Regions from separate parts of the Mesorhizobium sp. M0159 genome, predicted to be linked through region 2. Evidence: predicted binding sites of a transcription regulator. Region 2 holds the regulator's gene; the other holds the start of a gene.
The links. The regulator PhoB, encoded in region 2, activates phosphate uptake and scavenging genes when phosphate is short. The targets are predictions, from matches to a motif close to TGTCATNNANCTGTCAT.

Region 1 (4,564 bases), on a different contig from region 2:
TTCGATGTCGAAGGAATTGGCGAGCCCGCGCATCCTGGCGGTGCCCGGCATGAACTGGGCAATGCCTTCGGCGCCGACCGGGCTGACCGCATTGGGATCGAAACGGCTTTCCTTCCAGATCAGCCGGGCAAAGAAATCCCTGGGCAGCCCGTTCCGGTCGGCATGGGCCTCGATCAGGTTGCAAACCTGGTCGATCAGCTTCTTTTTGGCGGGCCGTGGTGGATCGGCCTGAACGGCTGTCGCCCAGATCAGCCCGCAAATGAGAACCAGCGCCGCGCCGAGCAAACGCCGCATTCAACTACTCCGCCGCGGCTTTGTCGTGCTGCCCGAACCGCCGTTCGATATAGTCGGCGACCATCTTCTCGAAATCCGCGGCAATCGATGGGCCGCGCAGCGTCGCCGCCTTCTTGCCGTCGACGAATACCGGGGCGGTCGGCATCTCGCCGGTGCCGGGCAGCGAAATGCCGATATCGGCATGTTTGGATTCGCCCGGACCGTTGACGATGCAACCCATCACCGCGACCTTGAGGTTCTCGACGCCGGGATATTGTTCACGCCACACCGGCATGTTCTTGCGCAGGTCGGCCTGGATGTTCTGGGCAAGCTCCTGGAACACGGTCGAGGTCGTGCGGCCGCAACCAGGGCAGGCGGCGACGATCGGCACGAACTGCCTGAAGCCCATGGTCTGCAACAGCTCCTGCGACACCTGCACCTCGCGCGTGCGGTCGCCGTTCGGCTCCGGCGTCAGCGAGATGCGGATGGTGTCGCCGATGCCTTGCTGGAGCAGGATGCCCATGGCAGCGGACGAGGCGACGATGCCTTTCGAGCCCATGCCGGCCTCCGTCAGGCCGAGGTGCAGCGCATGGTCGGATCGGGTGGCAAGCTCGGTGTAGACGGCGATCAGATCCTGCACGCCGCTGACCTTGGCCGACAGGATGATTTTCTCGCGCGCAAGGCCGATCTCTTCGGCCATTTCGGCCGACAGGATCGCCGATTGCACGATTGCCTCGCGCGTCACTTCCTGCGCGGTCAGCGGAAAGCCTTGGGCCTGGTTGTCATCCATCAGCCGGGTCAGCAGCTCCTGGTCGAGCGAACCCCAGTTGACGCCGATGCGCACCGGCTTGTCGTATCGGATCGCCATCTCGACGATTGCCGCGAACTGCCGGTCCTTCTTGTCCTTGAAACCGACATTGCCGGGGTTGATGCGGTACTTGGCCAAGGCCGCGGCGCAGGCCGGATGATCGGCCAGGAGCTTGTGGCCGATATAATGGAAATCGCCGACCAGCGGCACGTCGATGCCGAGCCGCTCCAGTCGCTCGCGGATGGCCGGTACGGCGGCAGCGCTTTCGTCGCGATCGACCGTTATGCGCACGATCTCGGAGCCGGCGCGATGCAGGGCCGCCACTTGCGCGACCGTCTGGTCGACATCGGCCGTGTCGGTGTTGGTCATCGACTGGACGACGACTGGGGCGCCGCCGCCGACCATCACGCCGCCGACGTCGACACCGACCGACCTGCGGCGCGGGAAGGGTGAGGAAAAATATCCGGTCATGCCGGCTGCCTTTAATCTTGAAGGTCCGGGCATGAGGTGGAGGAGCAAAGATGGCTTGTCAATGGCGACTGGCGCGCAGGCCCAGCAAATCGGAAACAACAAGACGGCAGCTTGCCGCAAATCCGCGAGCGTTTCCGGCAGCATAGCGATGCCACCGGAAAGATCGCGCGCCGGGCGGCGCTTCTAGTCCTGGAAGGGCTTCAGTGGGTCGTCGGTTTCGCCTTCAGTTTTTCAATCTCGTCCTTGAGCGCCAGCTTGCGCCGCTTGAGATTCACGATTTCGAGGTCGTCTACCGACGGATGGGTCATCGCATCGTCGATTTCCCGTTCGATGTCGCCGTGTTTCCGCTGCAGCTCATCAAGATGGGATGCAAGAGACATGATTGGTTCTCCCGTTCATGATTTCCTCGGATTGCAGCCGTCATGGCACGTCCACCGCAGGCTCGCTTCTGTGACGGCATAATGACAGTGTGCCACCATCGCGCACCGATGTCGAATGCTGCGTGGTAGCATTCCACGCCAATATGAAATGTGATATGGGCTGCGCGCCGGTGCAAGAAGACCCGGTCCCGCCCAATCAGGCCCATAGTTTGGGCGCCGCAGACGTGCAGACGGTAAAAATGTCCGATCAGGAACAGGCAGATATCCGCCTCGAATATTCCCGGCTGAAGCAGGAACACGCCGATTTCGACGCGGCAATCAATGCGATGATTGCCATGAATTGCGACCCGCTGCAGATCCAGCGCATGAAGAAAAAGAAGCTCTTCCTTAAGGACAGGCTGATGGCGCTGGAAGACAAGATCATTCCAGACATTATCGCTTGAACGGACGCCGGCGCTGGCCTGCTGGAAAGGCGGCCTATGCCGCGATCGAAAGCCGCGCGGCGCGCTCGAGCAACAGCTCTATCAGGTCATCGGTCTTTTCGGTCGAGGTATCGATGGGAACCACCAGGCACATCGTCGCCTCGACCCTGCCCGGCGCTGAAAAGACCGGCGCGGCCAGACATTTCGTGTAGGCATCGACAAGGCCGGAGGTGACGCAGTAGCCGGCCGACTTGGCGACGGCGATGTCGTCTATGAAATCGTCGAGCTGCAATCTGCGGCCGTCCGGCAGCACGAGATCGTCCTCGGAGACCATATCCTCAATCGCTGCCCTGTCGAAGCCGGCGAGGAGCAGTCGCCCGGAAGCTGTCCAGGGGAGCGGTATTTGCAGACCGGTCGCCGAGCTGATCCGGAATGGCCTCGTTCCCGGGCTTGAATGGACGATGGTGTAGCGGCCGCTTTGCAGCATGCACAACTCCGAGGTCTCGCCGGTCTCGCGTGACAGATGGTCGACTTCCTGGCGCCCTCGCCTGAGCAGGTCGTTGCCCCGCACATAGTCCATTCCGTAGAGGTAGAGCTTCTTTCCGAAATAGACCCGATTGCCGTCCCCGGCCATTTCCAGCAGGCCTGCGTCGACCAGCGAGCGCACCAGCGTATAGGTCGTCGACCGCGGTGCATTCACCCCTCTGGCAAGGTCGCCAATGCCGATCGCACGCTGGGTCGTGTGGAGAAACTCCAGAATCTGGAGGACCCGGTTGAGGCCCTTCTCCCGAGAACCCGAGTTCTTGTCTTCGTCCAGACCGGCGTCCGGTCGAGCGGCCAAGGCATTGCCATCTTGCATTATCGATTCCTGATGTTAATCTGTCTTGTACAGAGTACAGGCGTCTCTTGTAAGGGACAATGACGTCAGTTGCAACCGATGCCTGTACTGCTGATCCAAAGGGGAACACAACACGAAAGGAGGTCGCCGTGAACGACACATCCAAAAGGCGTGAATTTCTGAAACTGGGAATGGCCGGGCTTGCAACGGCCGGAGTGATGAGCGCCGCTACCGCGGTCGACGTTCAGAAAGCGGCGGCCCAGGCAGCGCCGGACAGCCTGCTGCGCACCGTCCTCGAGCGCGGCAAGGTAATCGTCGGCACCGGCAGTACCAATGCGCCCTGGCATTTCGAGAACGACGCCGGCGAACTGGTGGGCATGGACATCACCATGGGTCGCATTCTCGCCAAGGGGCTTTTCGACGATCCGACCAAAGTGGAATTCGTCATGCAGGATCCGGCTCAGCGCATTCCAAACGTGACCACCAACAAGGTCGACATCACCATCCAGTTCATGACCATGACCGCCCAGCGCTCGCAGCTGATCCACTTCTCCCGACCCTACTACGTCGAAGGCATCGCCTTGCTGACCCTTCCGAACGCCGAAAACAAGACCTTCGACAAGCTGCTTGCCGGCGGTTCGGCGACGCGGATTTCCATCCTGCAAAATGTCGATGCCGAGGCTAACGTGCATATCGTCCTGCCGGAGTCGCAGGTGATGCAGATAGACACGCAGGCCAACGTGCTGCAGGCCTTGGAATCGAAGCGCGTCGACGCCGCCGCGGTCGATCTGTCAACGGTGCGCTGGCTCGCCTCGCGCAATCCGGATAAGTACTTCGATGCCGGCAAGAGCTGGTTCTCGATGCTTTATGGTGCCGCGCTGCGGCAGGGCGACCTCGACTGGCTGACCTTCGTCAACCAGACCTTCACCATCGCCATGTTCGGCCATGAAACGGCACTCTACGACGCTGCGTTCAAGGATTATTTCGGACAGGAGCCGCCGGCGCGCCATCCCGGTTTCCCGGTCATTTGATGCAAGCAGGCGGAAGGACAACGTCCTTCCGCCTTCTCTCATCACAGCCCTCCATGACGAGGACGCATGGGTTATACTCTCAACTTCAACCTTATCTGGCGGCATTTCGACAAGCTCTGGGGCGGACTGCTGCTAAGCCTCGAACTGGCCGTCATCTCGATCGCGATCGGCATCGTCATCGGGCTCGTTCTGGCGGTCTGGTACGTGTCGGCCGGACGTGCGGTGCGGACCATCATCGCGGGGTATGTCGAGTTCATCCGCAACGTGCCGCTGATCCTGCTCGTCTATCTGGTCTTCTACGGCTTGCCGACGGTGGTCGACATTGCCTACAGCGCGCAAAC
Region 2 (4,564 bases):
CATATCCTCCCTGCGCCGCGTACGGCGTGACCAATTGGCTCAAAGACCAGCTTAGAAGCTCTAATTTTTTCGAGCCTCGAAAAAATACTGGCCCGATCTCCGGCTGCTGTCAACATCGATTCTGATGGATTTTGATGACTCTGCGAGTTTTTTCGAGCGTCGGAATAAACGATGACAGCGCCACCTGCATCTGACACTATTTGCCTGCGTCCGACACTATTTGTCGGACATTACCGACGGCTTCCGGTTCATGAGCGGCCGCGGCAACCGGGAGGAAAGCAAAACAATGTCGGTCGGAATCCGCCATGACGATTTGCGCCGGCGCAACCGGGCGATGGTGATCTCGGCGGTGCGCCGGGCCGGCCAGCCATCGCGTACTGAGATCGCAGCTACCACCGGCCTCAGTCATTCGACCATATCGGCGATCTCTTCTGACCTGATACGGGAAGGCATCCTCGCCGAGAGCAAGGCAAGTGAGCCCGTTTCGTTGAAACGCGGTCGTCCGCAGGTCGGCCTCGCCCTCAACCCGGAAGCGGCGGCGGTGTTGACCGTGGTGTTGTCGCTGAATTTCCTGTCGGCCGCTATTATCGACTATACGGGACAGGTGGTCGCCGAGGAACAGCGCCGGCTGGACACGCTGACCATGCCGCGCGACGAGCTGATCCGTGAATGCATGACCATCGTCCGGCGCCGGCTGCAGGATCCAGACCTTGACGTCCGCAGTGTCGCCCGCATCGCCCTGGCGATTCAGGGCATTACCGACTCCCCTGCACGCGCCATGCTGTGGTCGCCGATCACGCCGCAGACCGACATCGCCTTTGCCGACATGCTGGAGGACGAATTCGGCATCCCGGCAACGGTGGAGAACGACTGCAACATGATGGCGGTGGCTTTGCGCTGGCGCAATCCGGATCGCTATCGCGACGACTTCATCGCCATCCTGCTTTCGCATGGCATCGGCATGGGGCTGGTGCTGAAGGGCGAACTGTTCACCGGGACGCATTCCTCGGGCGGCGAATTTGGCCACATGATCCATCGTCCGGGCGGCGCGCTCTGCCGTTGCGGGCGGCGCGGCTGCATCGAGGCCTATGCCGGCAACTACGCCATCTGGCGCAACGCCAGGCAGATGAGCGAAGACAGCGAGCCGGTCGCCGACGTCAGCGACGCCGACATGCGAGCACTGGCGGCCCGGGCGCGCGAGAAAGATGGGCCGGAACGCGAGGCCTACCGCAAGGCCGGCGAAGCGCTGGGTTTCGGTCTCGGCTCGCTGTTCGCGCTGATCGATCCGGCACCGGTCGCGATGGTCGGCGCCAGTGCCGCCGCCTTCGATCTGATCGAGCCGGCCATGCGGAAGGCAATCGCCCAGACCGCCGGCGGCCAGCATTCAGGCTCGATCTCCTTCGATACAGAGCCGAACGAATTGCCGCTGATCCGCGAAGGCTGCGCGATGCGGGCGTTAAGCTTCGTCGACCAGGAGATTTTCGCGCCGGGCGCGCAAATGAGGCCCAGCGTCAGAAAGAACGTAGCCTGACCAGGCGGGTCAATCTTCCCTGATCGCATAGCCGGCACCGCGGATGGTGCGGATGACATCCGGCATCCGGCCGTTGTTGACGGCTTTGCGCAGCCGCCCGACATGCACGTCGACGGTGCGTTCGTCGATGTAGATTGTCTCGCCCCAGACATTATCGAGTAACTGGCTGCGCGAGAAGACACGGCCCGGATGCCGCATCATGAACTCGAGCAGCCGGAATTCGGTCGGCCCGAGCCTGATTTCGCTCTTCTTGCGATAGACCCTGTGCGATTCGCGATCGAGCACGATGTCGCCTACCTTCAGCACGCTGGACAGCACTTCCGGCTTGGCGCGCCGCAGCAGCGCCTTGACCCTGGCCATGAATTCCGGTGTCGAAAACGGTTTGACCAGATAGTCGTCGGCGCCGGTCGAAAGACCGCGCACCCGGTCGCTCTCCTCGCCGCGCGCGGTCAGCATGATGATCGGCAGCCGCTCGGTTTCGGGGCGCACCCGCAACCGACGACAGAGCTCGATGCCGGAAACCGCTGGTATCATCCAGTCGAGCACCAAAAGGTCGGGCACATTCTCCTGCAAACGGATCTCGGCTTCGTCGCCGCGTGTCACCACCTCGACCTGGTAGCCTTCGGATTCGAGATTGTAGCGGAGCAGCACACCCAACGGCTCCTCGTCCTCCACCACCATTATGCGTGGTGCGATCATCGGCTGGGCACCCCCATCATGTCACCGGTGCGGACATTGTCGTTTCGTCCTGCTTCGGACGATTGACCGGCAATTGCTCGCCGGTCAGCACATAATACGCATTTTCGGCGATGTTGGTGACATGGTCGCCGATCCGCTCCAGATTCTTGGCGCAGAACAGCAGGTGCGTGCAAGCGGTGATGTTGCGCGGATCTTCCATCATGTAGGTCAAGAGCTCGCGGAACACGGACGTGTATTTGACGTCGATGCGCTCGTCGGCGGCACGCAGCTTGGCCAACGCGGCCGCATCGCCTGCAGCATATTCCTCGATGACACCCTGCACCTGGATGAGAACCAGCTGCGCCATCGCGTCGATGGAATGCGACAGGTCCCGCGGCGTGGCGCTGAGGCCGACCGCACTCACGCGCTTGGCGATATTCTTGGCAAGATCGCCGATGCGTTCGAGGTCGCCCGCCATGCGGATCGCTCCGACCACATGGCGAAGATCGTGGGCCATCGGCTGGCGTTTGGCGATCAGGGTTATGGCGCGGTCGTCCAGTTCGCGTTGACGCGCATCCATGATGGCGTCGTCGGAAACGACGCGTTGCGCCAGCACGTTGTCGGAATTCAACAGGGCCTTGGTCGCCCCGCCGACCATCGAACCGGCGAGGTCGGCCATGTCGCGGATCAGCTTGCTGATCTGCTCGAGATCCTCGTCGAAAGAAGCGACTGTGTGTTCGCCCATGGTCCTGTCCTCATATGCATGATCGGAACGGCTCAGCCGAAGCGGCCAGTGATGTAGTCCTGCGTGCGCTTCTCGCGGGGCGACGTGAAGATCTTCTCGGTCCGGTCGAACTCGACCAGTTCACCCAGATACATGAAGGCGGTCTGGCGCGACACGCGCGCCGCCTGCTGCATGTTGTGGGTGACGATGACGATCGTGTAGTCGGCTTGCAATTCGTCGATCAGTTCCTCGATCTTGGCAGTCGACAGCGGGTCGAGGGCCGAAGCCGGTTCGTCGAGCAGAATGACTTCCGGCTTCACGGCCACGGTGCGGGCGATACAGAGCCGCTGCTGCTGGCCGCCAGATAGGCTCAAGCCGCTGGCGTTGAGCTTGTCCTTGACCTCGCTCCACAGCGCGGCGCGCTTCAACGCCTGTTCGACGCGGCCGTCCATCTCGGACTTGCCGAGGTTCTCGTAGAGCCTGACGCCGAAGGCGATGTTCTCGTAGATCGACATCGGGAACGGCGTCGGCTTCTGGAACACCATGCCGATCTTGGTCCTGAGGAGGTTGAGATCCTGCGACCGGTCGAGAATGTTCTTGCCGTCGAGCAGCACCTGGCCCTCGGCCATCTGTTTTGGGTAGAGCTCATAGATGCGGTTGAACACACGCAGCAGCGTCGATTTCCCGCAGCCCGAAGGGCCGATGAAGGCCGTGACACTGCGCTCAGGCAGCGACAGGCTGATGTCCTTCAGCGCCTTGCTCTGGCCGTAGTAGAAGTTGAGATTCTTGACCTCGATCTTCGTCTTCTCGGCGACCGTTTCGGCCATCGTCATGTCTGGGGACAACATCTGTGTCATCTGTCCTCTCTGCGTCCGGTAAGGCTGCGGGCGAGGATGCTCAAGCCCAGAACCGTCAGGGTGATTATGAGTGCGCCGGTCCACGCCAGTTGCTGCCATTCCTCGTAAGGGCTGAGAGCGAACTGGAAGATGGTCACCGGCAGGCTGGCCATCGGCGCGTTGATATTGCTGCTCCAGAACTGGTTGTTGAGCGCGGTGAAGAGCAGCGGCGCCGTCTCGCCGGAAATGCGTGCTATCGCCAGCAATATGCCGGTGACGATGCCGGACAATGCGGCGCGGTAGGCGACCGAACGGATCACCACCCAGCGTGGCGCGCCGATCGCGGCACCGGCTTCACGCAACGCGTTCGGCACCAGGTTGAGCATGTCTTCAGTGGTGCGCACGACCACCGGAATGACCAGGATGGCAAGCGCAACGGCGCCGGCAATGGCCGAGAAATGTCCCATTGGCCGCACCATCAGCTCATAGACAAACAAGCCGATGATGATCGACGGCGCCGACAACAGGATGTCGTTGATGAAGCGGACGACGGTGGTGATGCGCGAAAAGCGTCCATACTCGGCCATGTAGGTTCCCGCCAGCACGCCGATCGGCGTGCCGACGACAACGGCGATGATCGTCATCAGCAGGCTGCCCGCGATGGCATTGAGCAGGCCGCCGGCCTCGCCCGGTGGTGGCGTCATCTCGGTGAAGACCGCGAGCGAAAGCCCGGCTGTGCCCTTATAGACCAGTGCGCCGAGAATGAGCGCCAGCCAGGCAAGCCCGATGCCGGCG

Region 1: the regulator PhoB is predicted to act here: its motif matches at 2,003-2,019, upstream of NKJ32_RS01525 (YdcH family protein).

The regions. Positions count from the first base shown of each region.
Region 1 is NZ_JAMYTF010000001.1:306,743-311,306, reverse strand. It holds gene NKJ32_RS01535 (lytic transglycosylase domain-containing protein) at 1-294, opposite strand, end outside; gene ispG (flavodoxin-dependent (E)-4-hydroxy-3-methylbut-2-enyl-diphosphate synthase) at 299-1,552, opposite strand; gene NKJ32_RS01525 (YdcH family protein) at 1,753-1,932, opposite strand; gene NKJ32_RS01520 (YdcH family protein) at 2,172-2,375, shown strand; gene NKJ32_RS01515 (IclR family transcriptional regulator) at 2,410-3,213, opposite strand; gene NKJ32_RS01510 (transporter substrate-binding protein) at 3,342-4,223, shown strand; gene NKJ32_RS01505 (amino acid ABC transporter permease) at 4,290-4,564, shown strand, end outside.
Region 2 is NZ_JAMYTF010000054.1:16,204-20,767, forward strand. It holds gene NKJ32_RS30270 (ROK family protein) at 287-1,531, shown strand; gene phoB (phosphate regulon transcriptional regulator PhoB) at 1,541-2,230, opposite strand; gene phoU (phosphate signaling complex protein PhoU) at 2,247-2,954, opposite strand; gene pstB (phosphate ABC transporter ATP-binding protein PstB) at 2,987-3,790, opposite strand; gene pstA (phosphate ABC transporter permease PstA) at 3,787-4,564, opposite strand, start outside.